2 regions of the Methylobacterium sp. 001424705 genome follow, and region 1 is predicted to be linked to the other one. Evidence: predicted binding sites of a transcription regulator. Region 1 holds the regulator's gene; the other holds the start of a gene.

Region 1 (4,441 bases):
GGGCGCAGGCTCGTGTAGCCGGCGAGGCAGGGCAGGCCGCCGGCGGCGAAGGCCTCCGCCACCAGGGCGTTCGGCCGCATCGTGTTGATGCCGACCCATTGCCGGCCGCCGGGCAGATCCGCCTCCACCAGTTCCCAGGAAAAGGGGAGCTTGCGCGTCGGGCTCCGGACGTCGGACAACAGGGCCCGCGCGCCCGGCACCGCAAGTCCCAGCATCGCCCCCGGGTTGGGGCAATGGGCCGTGATCACGGACCCGTCGGCAAGCTGCAGGTCGGCGAGAAAGCGCTTGTAGCGACGCACCAGGCGCGCCTCGATCAGGGGCGAAGGGAAGCGCATCGCGGGTCCGGGGCAAGAAACGGGTTGATACGGGCCCCCGTCGACGGGGAATCGGGCCGTCGTGAGGCGCCCGGGCTGGTCAGTACCGACCGGATGCGACAGAATTCGCGCGGCGCGCCCGGGTCGATGACCGGGAAAGCCGCAGTTCGTCCGCGAGGCCGCCATGTTCAATCTGTTCGACATCCTTCAGGCGCAGGCGGGCCCCAACGCGCAGGGGTTCGGACGGCAGTTCGGCTTGTCGCCGGAGCAGAGCCTGCGCGCGATGGAAGCCCTGCTTCCGGCCCTCACGATGGGGCTGCAGCGGAACGTCGCCCAGGATCCGACCGGCTTCGCCCACCTCTTCAATCTCGTCGGCCCCGCCGCGCCGAAGGCGTCGAGCGCGACGCCGCAGATGGACATGCTGGTCCAGCAACTCTTCGGCTCGCCCCATCTGAGTCAGGCCGTTCTGCAGCAGGCCGCTGCCGTCAGCGGCGTGGCGATGCCGGCCTTGAAGCAGATGCTGCCGATCATGGCCGGCATGGTGGTGGCGGGGATCGTCCACGTCATGATCAACCAAGCGCCTGCCGCGGCGCCGGTCCCGCGCGCCGAGGCGAACCCCTTCGGCTTCCCGCCCAATGCCTGGTCGGAGATGATGCAGGCGTTCCTGAACTCCGGCGCCAAGGCCCCGAAGCCCGCGACGCCCTCGCCCCAGGCACGGCCGCGTGCGGCGTCGACGTGGCTCGCGGCTTCGCCCCGGCCGGAGTCCGCCGCGCCGGACAGGTCGGCCACGGAAGCGCCCTTCGACGTGATGCAGCAGATGTTCCAGACGGGCCTGGAGGTGCAGCAGGAGAACGCCCGCGCGATGCAGCGCCTGTTCGATACCTTCTGGCAGGATCCCCGCAATCCCACCGAGACGGGCGGCAACGGTTCGGGTGACCGGCCCAAGGCAGGGCGCACCGGGCAGCGCTAGCCGAAGACCCGCCGTCGGCGACGCCGGCAGAGGACGGCAGAGAACCGATCGTCGCCGGGCCATCGACCCGAGGGCGCTGCGCCCGGGCGCCCTGCCGACCGGTCAAGACGCCGGCCGTCCAACTCATTCGTCGGATTGGGGCACCACTCGATCGCAGCGATGGCCGCAGCGGCAGGCCGGCGTGGCGCTCGGGCGACGCCCAGATCCGCCCTTGCCGAGGGGATCGAACGGATCGCGCCCGAGAGGCTTGAGATGGGAACCCTTGCAGAACACTTACGGAACGTTTAACGTGTTCGTGGTTTGTTTCTAGTGCCACCCGCCGCGATCCGTGGCGCTAACGAAGAGTGTCCCGCATGTTGACGCGTAAGCAGCTGGACCTGCTCCAGTTCATCCAGCTTCGGATGCGCGAGAGCGGCGTTCCCCCGTCGTTCGACGAGATGAAGGACGCCCTCGACCTGAAGTCGAAGTCGGGCATTCACCGCCTGATCACGGCCCTGGAGGAGCGCGGCTTCCTGCGCCGGCTGCCCAACAGGGCGCGGGCCATCGAGGTGATCCGGATGCCGGAGAGCCTCGGGGGGAATGCGGGCGCCCCGCGCGCCGCTCCGGCCTCCGAGGTTCGCCGCTTCATGCCGAGCGTGGTCGAAGGCGGCAAGGGCAAGGGCCTGCCGGCCGGCGCATCGGTGTCCCGACTGCCGACCACGCAGGCCACCGACGAGAGCGGTCGGGCCGTGACCATCCCGGTGATGGGTCGGATCGCGGCCGGTACGCCCATCTCGGCCATCCAGGAACAGAGCCATTCGGTTACGATGTCGCCGGATTTCCTGGCCGGTGGCGAGCATTACGCCCTGGAGGTGCGCGGCGATTCGATGGTCGATGCCGGGATCCTCGACGGCGACCTGGTGGTCATCCGCAAGCAGGACACCGCCAATACGGGCGACATCATCGTGGCCCTCATCGACGACGAGGAGGCGACCCTGAAGCGCCTGCGCCGGCGTGGATCGTCCATCGCCCTGGAAGCGGCGAATCCGGCCTACGAGACGCGGGTCCTCGGGCCGGATCGGGTGCAGATCCAGGGACGTCTGGTCAGTCTGGTGCGCCGCTACTGAAGGGGGTCCCCGTCCGGTTCATCGCCGGACGGATCCGACGGGTCGCGGGTGCGATCGGGGATTTCCGGTAAGACCGACGCCGGCGGTGTCGAAGATGGCAAGGCCGTTCCCGGCGGGTCCAACGGCTTTCGCAAGGGCGTCGCACGCCAGGGCACGACATCCCCGGGATGCTTCGCGGTGGCGAGGGACGGCCCATCGCGGGTGAGGCGAATCGCGGTCGCACCGTGGGATCCCAGGAAATCCCGGTCGATGACGATCGATGCGGTGCAGCCCCCGGGCGCGGATTGCCGGGTGATCAGGATGTCGGCCCTGGCGCAGTCCTCTCCGAGGGCACGCTTGTCGGTGGTCAGGGCGAGCACGCGGCCGTCGGGTGTGGTCAGGGTACAGCCCAGGCGATCGCAACGCGCGCTGTCGAACCCCGTGACGTCCTGCACCCGTCGGTCGTCTCCATCGGCCTTGAGCCATTGCGCGAGCACGAAGGGGGGCGGCCGGCCAAGGGTGGCGAGCCGCCCGTTGCGCTGGCGGATGGCGGCGCCCGCCCCCTCCCGATCGACGTAGATGTCGTAGCGATCCGGGGCAGCCGCACAGGCGATGCCGATCGCTGCCGGAATGAGGCCGAGCCAGCGCAGCGACGAGGCCGGGAGCGTCAGGACGATCAGGGCGGCGGCCAGGAGGCCGAGGGCCCCCGTGCCGAAGGCCGGGACCACGACGACGGCGTTGCCGAAGCCCGCGATCCAGGTCGAGATGGTCAGCATCCCCCGCACCGCCAGGCCCATGGCCCACCAGACCGGCTGATCCAGCGCGAACGGATAGGCGAGGATGCCCAGAACCGCTGACGGCATCACCGCCAGGGAGACCAGCGGCAGGGTGAGCGCATTGCCCACCAGCCCGAAGGGCTGCACCGTCTGGAAGTGGTAGGTGGCGAAGGGCGCGGTGGCGATCTGGGCCACGAGCGTCGTGGCCAGGGTGCCGAGGACCGCCGCGGTCGCCAGCGCGAAGATCCGGGTGAGCAGGCCGGCACCGTCGCGCTGCCGCCCGCGTCCGGCGATCAGCGGCGCGCAGGCAATCAGGCCGGCCACCGCCGCGAACGACATCTGGAAGCTCGGGCCGAGGAGGCCGTCCGGCTCGCGGGCCAGGGCGATCAGGGCGGCGAGGGCCAGGTTTCGCATGCTGAGCGCCGGGCGATCGACCAGGATCGCGCCGAGCATCACGAGGGTCATGATCAGCGAGCGCTCGGCGGCGATGTCCCAGCCGGAGAAGACGCAGTAGGCCGTCACGCCCACCATGGCGACGGCAGCGGCGATCTTCTTGATCGGCCAGTGCAGCGCCGCGAACGGAACGAGGGCCAGGAGCGCCCGCACGAGCCAGAACACCACGCCGGCCGCCAGGACCATGTGAAGGCCCGAGATCGAGACGACGTGGTAGATGCCGGCGGCGCGCAGGATGTCGTTGGTCTCGGGGCTGATCAGGCCGCGCTTGCCCGTCACCAGGGCCGCCGCCACCGCTCCGGCCTGTCCGCCGTTGGCGTCGGTGATGCGGCGCGTCAGGGCGTTGCGGGCCGCGTCGACGGCGGCCGCGAGGCGGATCTGCCAGTCCGCGCTCTCGGCCGGCGGCCGCAGGTCGACCTTGCCGACGAGGGAGCCCACCGCGCCGATCTCACGGAAGAAGGCATCCCGGGCGAAGTCGTAGCCTCCGGGGCGGGCGGCTTCCGGCGGCGGAAGCAGGCGCGCGGTCGCGGCGATGCGGTCGCCCGGCTTCAGGGTATTCGCCTTGCGGTAGGAGGCCCGCACCCGGACCGGGCGGACCTCGGCGCCGAGGGTGCCGAAGCTCTCGACGCGGAGGATCAGGCGCGCCCCCTCCTCCCGCTCGTCCAGCCCTTCGATGGTGCCCACCAGCGGACCGATCGTGGTGCGGGCGAGGATCGGCCCGTCGACCGAGCGGACGCGCGCGGCGGCCGCCGCGAAGCCCAGGAGGGCGGCGACGGCGGCGAGCACCAGGGCCAGGCCGAACGGGCGCGCCACGAGGAGGGGCGTCGTCGCGGCGAGCAGGGC
Region 2 (4,441 bases), on a different contig from region 1:
GGCGGAGGCGGTCAGCCCCAGCCCGCGGGCCGCCGCGGACAGGCTGCCGTCTCGCGCAATGGCGAGGAAGGCCGCCATCTCCCCCGTCCGGTCGATTCGGTCTCGCGGCATTCGTGCTCCTGAGGCACAGATGTCGGTCCGGAGATCGGGCTACCGCCCGGTGTCGCGCTGCATCATGTGCCTGTCGGGAACAATGACCGAGAGGCAACCCCCATGACAATCTATCCTGCCCTGCTGGCGCTGAGCATCGGCGCCTTCGGGATCGGCGTCACCGAATTCTCGCCGATGGGCATGCTGCCGCTGATCGCGAACGATCTCGGCGTCTCGATCCCGGCCGCCGGCCTGCTGGTCAGCGCCTATGCGCTCGGCGTCCTGATCGGCGCCCCGCTGATGACCCTCGCCTTCGCGCGGGTGCCGCGCCGGGCGCTTCTCGTGGGCCTGATGGGCATCTTCACAGTGGGCAGCGTGATTTCGGCCCTCGCCGACGGTTACGCGATGCTGCTCGCGGCACGGATCGTCACGGCCTTCAACCACGGCGCCTTCTTCGGGATCGGATCGGTGGTGGCCGCCAGCCTCGTACGGCCCGAGCGGCGTGCGGCCGCCGTGGCCGCGATGTTCTCCGGCCTGACCATCGCGACGATCGGCGGCGTGCCCCTCGCCGCCTGGGTGGGGGAGGCGCTGGGCTGGCGCGCGGCCTTCTGGGGCATCGCCGGCATCGGCGCCGTCGCGATGCTGTCGCTGCGGCTGGCCTTGCCGCCCCTGCCCGTGGACGGCGCCCCCGACATCCGCGCGGAGCTGCGCGTCGTGGCGCGGCCGGCCGTCCTCGGCGCCCTCGCGCTCACGGTCCTCGGGTCGAGCGCCATGTTCACGGTCTTCACCTACATCGTCCCGATCCTGCGCATCGAGACGGGGGCGGACGCCTCCTTCGTCACGGCCATGCTGGTGGTCTACGGCGTCGGCCTGACCCTCGGGAACTGGGCCGGCGGACGCCTGGCCGACCGCACGGTGGACGGAACCATCATCGCCTCCCTGGTGGCCCTGGTCCTGCTGCTCGGGGTGTTCGCCGTCGGGATGGACTCGCGCTGGGTCGCCGCCCCGCTCATCCTGCTCTGGGGCGTCGCGAGCTTCGCCCTGGTGCCGCCCCTACAGATGCGGGTGATGGCGGAGGCCGGCGAGGCGCCCAACCTCGCCTCGGCCCTGAACATCGGTGCGTTCAACCTCGGCAACGCCATCGGTGCGGCCCTAGGCGGCCTCGTGATCGACCTCGGCGGAGGCTATCCGGCGGTCTCGGTGGCGGGGTCAGCAATGGCGGCGGTCGGCCTCGCTTTCCTCCTCGTTCTGCGGCGCGGCCGGCGCGTCGCCGGCGCGGCGGCGTGTCCCTGACGCCGGGGAACCGGGCGCGCCATTACAATCCGAGGCCGAGCTGGCGCGGCTCGGGCGCGGGGCCGTGTTCCAGGGCGGAGAGGGAGACGCCGAGGAGGCGGACGCTGCGCCGCAGGGGGAACAGGTCCCGCAGGAGGACCAGAACGGTTTCCTCCAGGACGGCGCGGTCCGGGACGAAGCCGGGCAGCGAGCGGGCCCGGGTGATCTGCTCGAAATCCGCGAACTTCACCTTGAGCGTCACCGTGCGGGCCCGGACCTCCCTGGCGGTGGCGGCGCCCCAGACCTTGTCGAGGATCGGCGCCAGGCGCCCCGCGAGCACCCCGTAATCGGCAGAGTCCTCCGAGAAGGTGTTTTCGGCGCCGATGGATTTCCGAATCCGGTTCGCCCGGACCGGACGGACGTCGATGCCCCGCGACACCCCATAATAGTAGGGCGCCGAGGCGCCGAACCGCTTCGTCAGGGTCTCCAGGCTGAGGGCGCGCAGGTCGCGTCCGGTCAGGATGCCGAGCGCCTTCATCCGCGCTTCGGTGACGGGGCCGATCCCGTGGAAGCGCCCGATCGGCAGGTCCTCGACGAAGGCCGGCCCCATGGCGGGGGTGATCACGAACAGGGCGTCGGGCTTGCGGAAGTCGGACGCCACCTTGGCCAGGAACTTGTTGTAGGAGACGCCCGCCGAGGCCACGAGGCCGGTCTGCGCGCGGATCGAGGCCCGGATCGCGCGGGCCACCGCGGTGGCGGTCGGCAGACGCTGCCGATTCTCCGTCACGTCGAGATAGGCCTCGTCGAGGGCGACGGGCTCGATCAGGTCGGTATGCTCGGCGAAGACCGCCCGGATTTGCTCCGAGATCCCCCGGTAGACCTCGAAGCGCGGCTTGACGAAGACCAGGTCGGGGCAGAGCCGGCGCGCCGTGACGGAGGGCATGGCCGAGCGGACGCCGAAGGCCCGCGCCTCGTAGCTCGCCGCCGCCACCACGCCGCGCTCGCGCGATCCGCCCACCGCGACCGGGCGGCCCCGCAACGCCGGGTCGTCGCGCTGCTCCACCGAGGCGTAGAAGGCGTCCATGTCGATATGGATGATCTTGCGGATCGCGCCCGCATCGTCCGGGTCCATCGCGGACGTTCCTCCGATCGTTCTGTCGCTGGTGTTCGTGGTCTGTTCGCAGAATCCCGGTCCGGGCACGGGAATCAAGCCCTGACGGGTCTCGATCCACCGCGGAACCGACGCAGCCTCGCCGCGGCTCACCGCGCGGGGGCTCGCCGTGGACCGGGGCGTGCAGCATAAGGGCGCCCAGGACAGCCGAAGCCCGCGCTTGGCGATTCGCCCGAGGACAGGTTCTTGAACATCACCCAGATCACCCACCACGACCTCGACGGCTACGGCGCCTCCACGGTGGTCGGCCAGTTCGCCGAGGTCGCCCGCATCGTGCACGTGCCGCGCTATTCCGATGTCGGGCCGGTGGTCGAGACCGAGCTGAAGCGCCTCGGCAAGGCGTCCGCCCCGGAAATGATCGTGATGACCGACCTCGGCCTCGAGGCGGTGGCCGTGACCTTCATCCGCAACTTCGCCGCCCTGAACCGCCGCCGCGATCCGACGGCGCGCCACCGCCTCGTCGTCCTCGATCACCACGCCTCCTCGGTCGACCAGCTGCGCGAGCAGGGCCTCGCGCCGCAGGCCGATCCCGCGGCGCCGAGTCTGCAGCGCTTTGACCTGGAAGATCCGAACATCGTCGTGCTCATCGACGAGGCCTGCTGCGCCACCCGCATGGCCTACGAGCACCGGGTCCTCTACGCGACCCGCGAGACCGGCGCGGATCCGATCCTCGGCGCCCTGGTGACGGCGGTCGATGCCGTCGATCTGTGGCGCAAGGACCGGCCGGCCTTCCGCAACGGCCTGAGCCTCGACGAGATGTTCTGGGACAACGTCTCGAACCTCGTGCCCATCGGGCATCCCTGGCACGACCGGTTCGTCGGCGACCTCCTCCTCGGCGCGGCCCGCCTCCTTGGCGAGGGCGCCTCTCCGGCCGTGATCGAGGGCCAGGTGCCGGTCCTGCGAAAGGCGATCCTCGACGGCTACCTCGCAGAGGACGAAGGCGACGACCGCACCCTCACCACCCGCATGCGCATCGCCCGGGTGCTCGCCCGCTCGGACCTGTTCCATCCCCTCTCGGACGGCACGCTGATGTCCTTCGGCCTCGATTCCGGCACCTTCCAGCGGGTCTCGGACCTGATCATGGAGAGCGGCCGGGCCAAGCGCGTGCTCAACGTGCAGCGGGCGGGAACCATGTCCTTCCGCTCCAACAACGAGACCGCCCTGGAAGGCGCGCGGCGCTTTCGCGGCGGCGGCCACAAGGATGCCGCCGGCGGCAAGCTGACCAGCGGCTCGGCCTTCTCCCTGGCGGACGCCATCGCGCAGGTCGAGCCGGTGCTGAACCCGCCGGCGGCCGACCCGGCGCTGAGCCCGTTCGGGGCCTTGAAGAACTGGAAGGGCTGAGACGCGCGGTCCCCCCGACGCAGCCGCCCCCGATGGCCGGCCCGGCACGGGCGCGGCAGTCTCGCCGCCGCGCGCCGCCCGTGCCATCCTCGCCGCGGGCCGAATCCCTGCCCGGCCCCGACGGCACAGCTACGGCGCCGGGACGGTCGAACCCTGTCCGCGACGTTTCCGGGGACACCATGCCGCCGATCGCTCTCCTCAGCCGCGGGCCGTGTCCGTTCCTGTCGGGCTTCGACCTCGCCGACGCGACGCTGCCCGACCTGCGTCTCCGGGTCGCCCTGTCCCCGGGCGGGCCGCGTCTGCCGGTGCTGCTCCTGCACGGTCATCCGCAGACCCACGCCACCTGGCACGCGGTGGCGCCCCGGCTTCGGGAGGCCGGCCATCCGGTGGTCGCCCCCGACCTGCGCGGCTACGGCGACTCGGATCGACCGGACTCGACGGCCGATCACGCCCCCTACGCCAAGCGGGCCATGGCGGCCGATGCCGTCGCGCTGATGCACGCCTGCGGCTACGAGCGCTTCGCGGTCGTCGGGCACGATCGGGGCGGCCGCGTCGCGCATCGCCTGG

The links. The regulator LexA, encoded in region 1, represses DNA repair genes until DNA is damaged. The targets are predictions, from matches to a motif close to TGTTCNNNNTGTGTTCNG.
Region 2: dinB (DNA polymerase IV) is a predicted target of LexA. The motif match lies at 2,527-2,544, and genes of this name have one in related genera.

What each region holds. Positions count from the first base shown of each region.
Region 1 is NZ_JCBANU010000005.1:93,242-97,682, reverse strand. It holds gene sfsA (DNA/RNA nuclease SfsA) at 1-335, opposite strand, end outside; gene AC6EUL_RS06115 (DUF937 domain-containing protein) at 499-1,284, shown strand; gene lexA (transcriptional repressor LexA) at 1,638-2,390, shown strand; gene AC6EUL_RS06105 (ComEC/Rec2 family competence protein) at 2,384-4,441, opposite strand, start outside.
Region 2 is NZ_JCBANU010000015.1:45,339-49,779, forward strand. It holds gene AC6EUL_RS12835 (LysR family transcriptional regulator) at 1-111, opposite strand, end outside; gene AC6EUL_RS12840 (MFS transporter) at 214-1,383, shown strand; gene dinB (DNA polymerase IV) at 1,406-2,494, opposite strand; gene AC6EUL_RS12850 (dimethylmenaquinone methyltransferase) at 2,720-3,874, shown strand; gene AC6EUL_RS12855 (alpha/beta fold hydrolase) at 4,054-4,441, shown strand, end outside.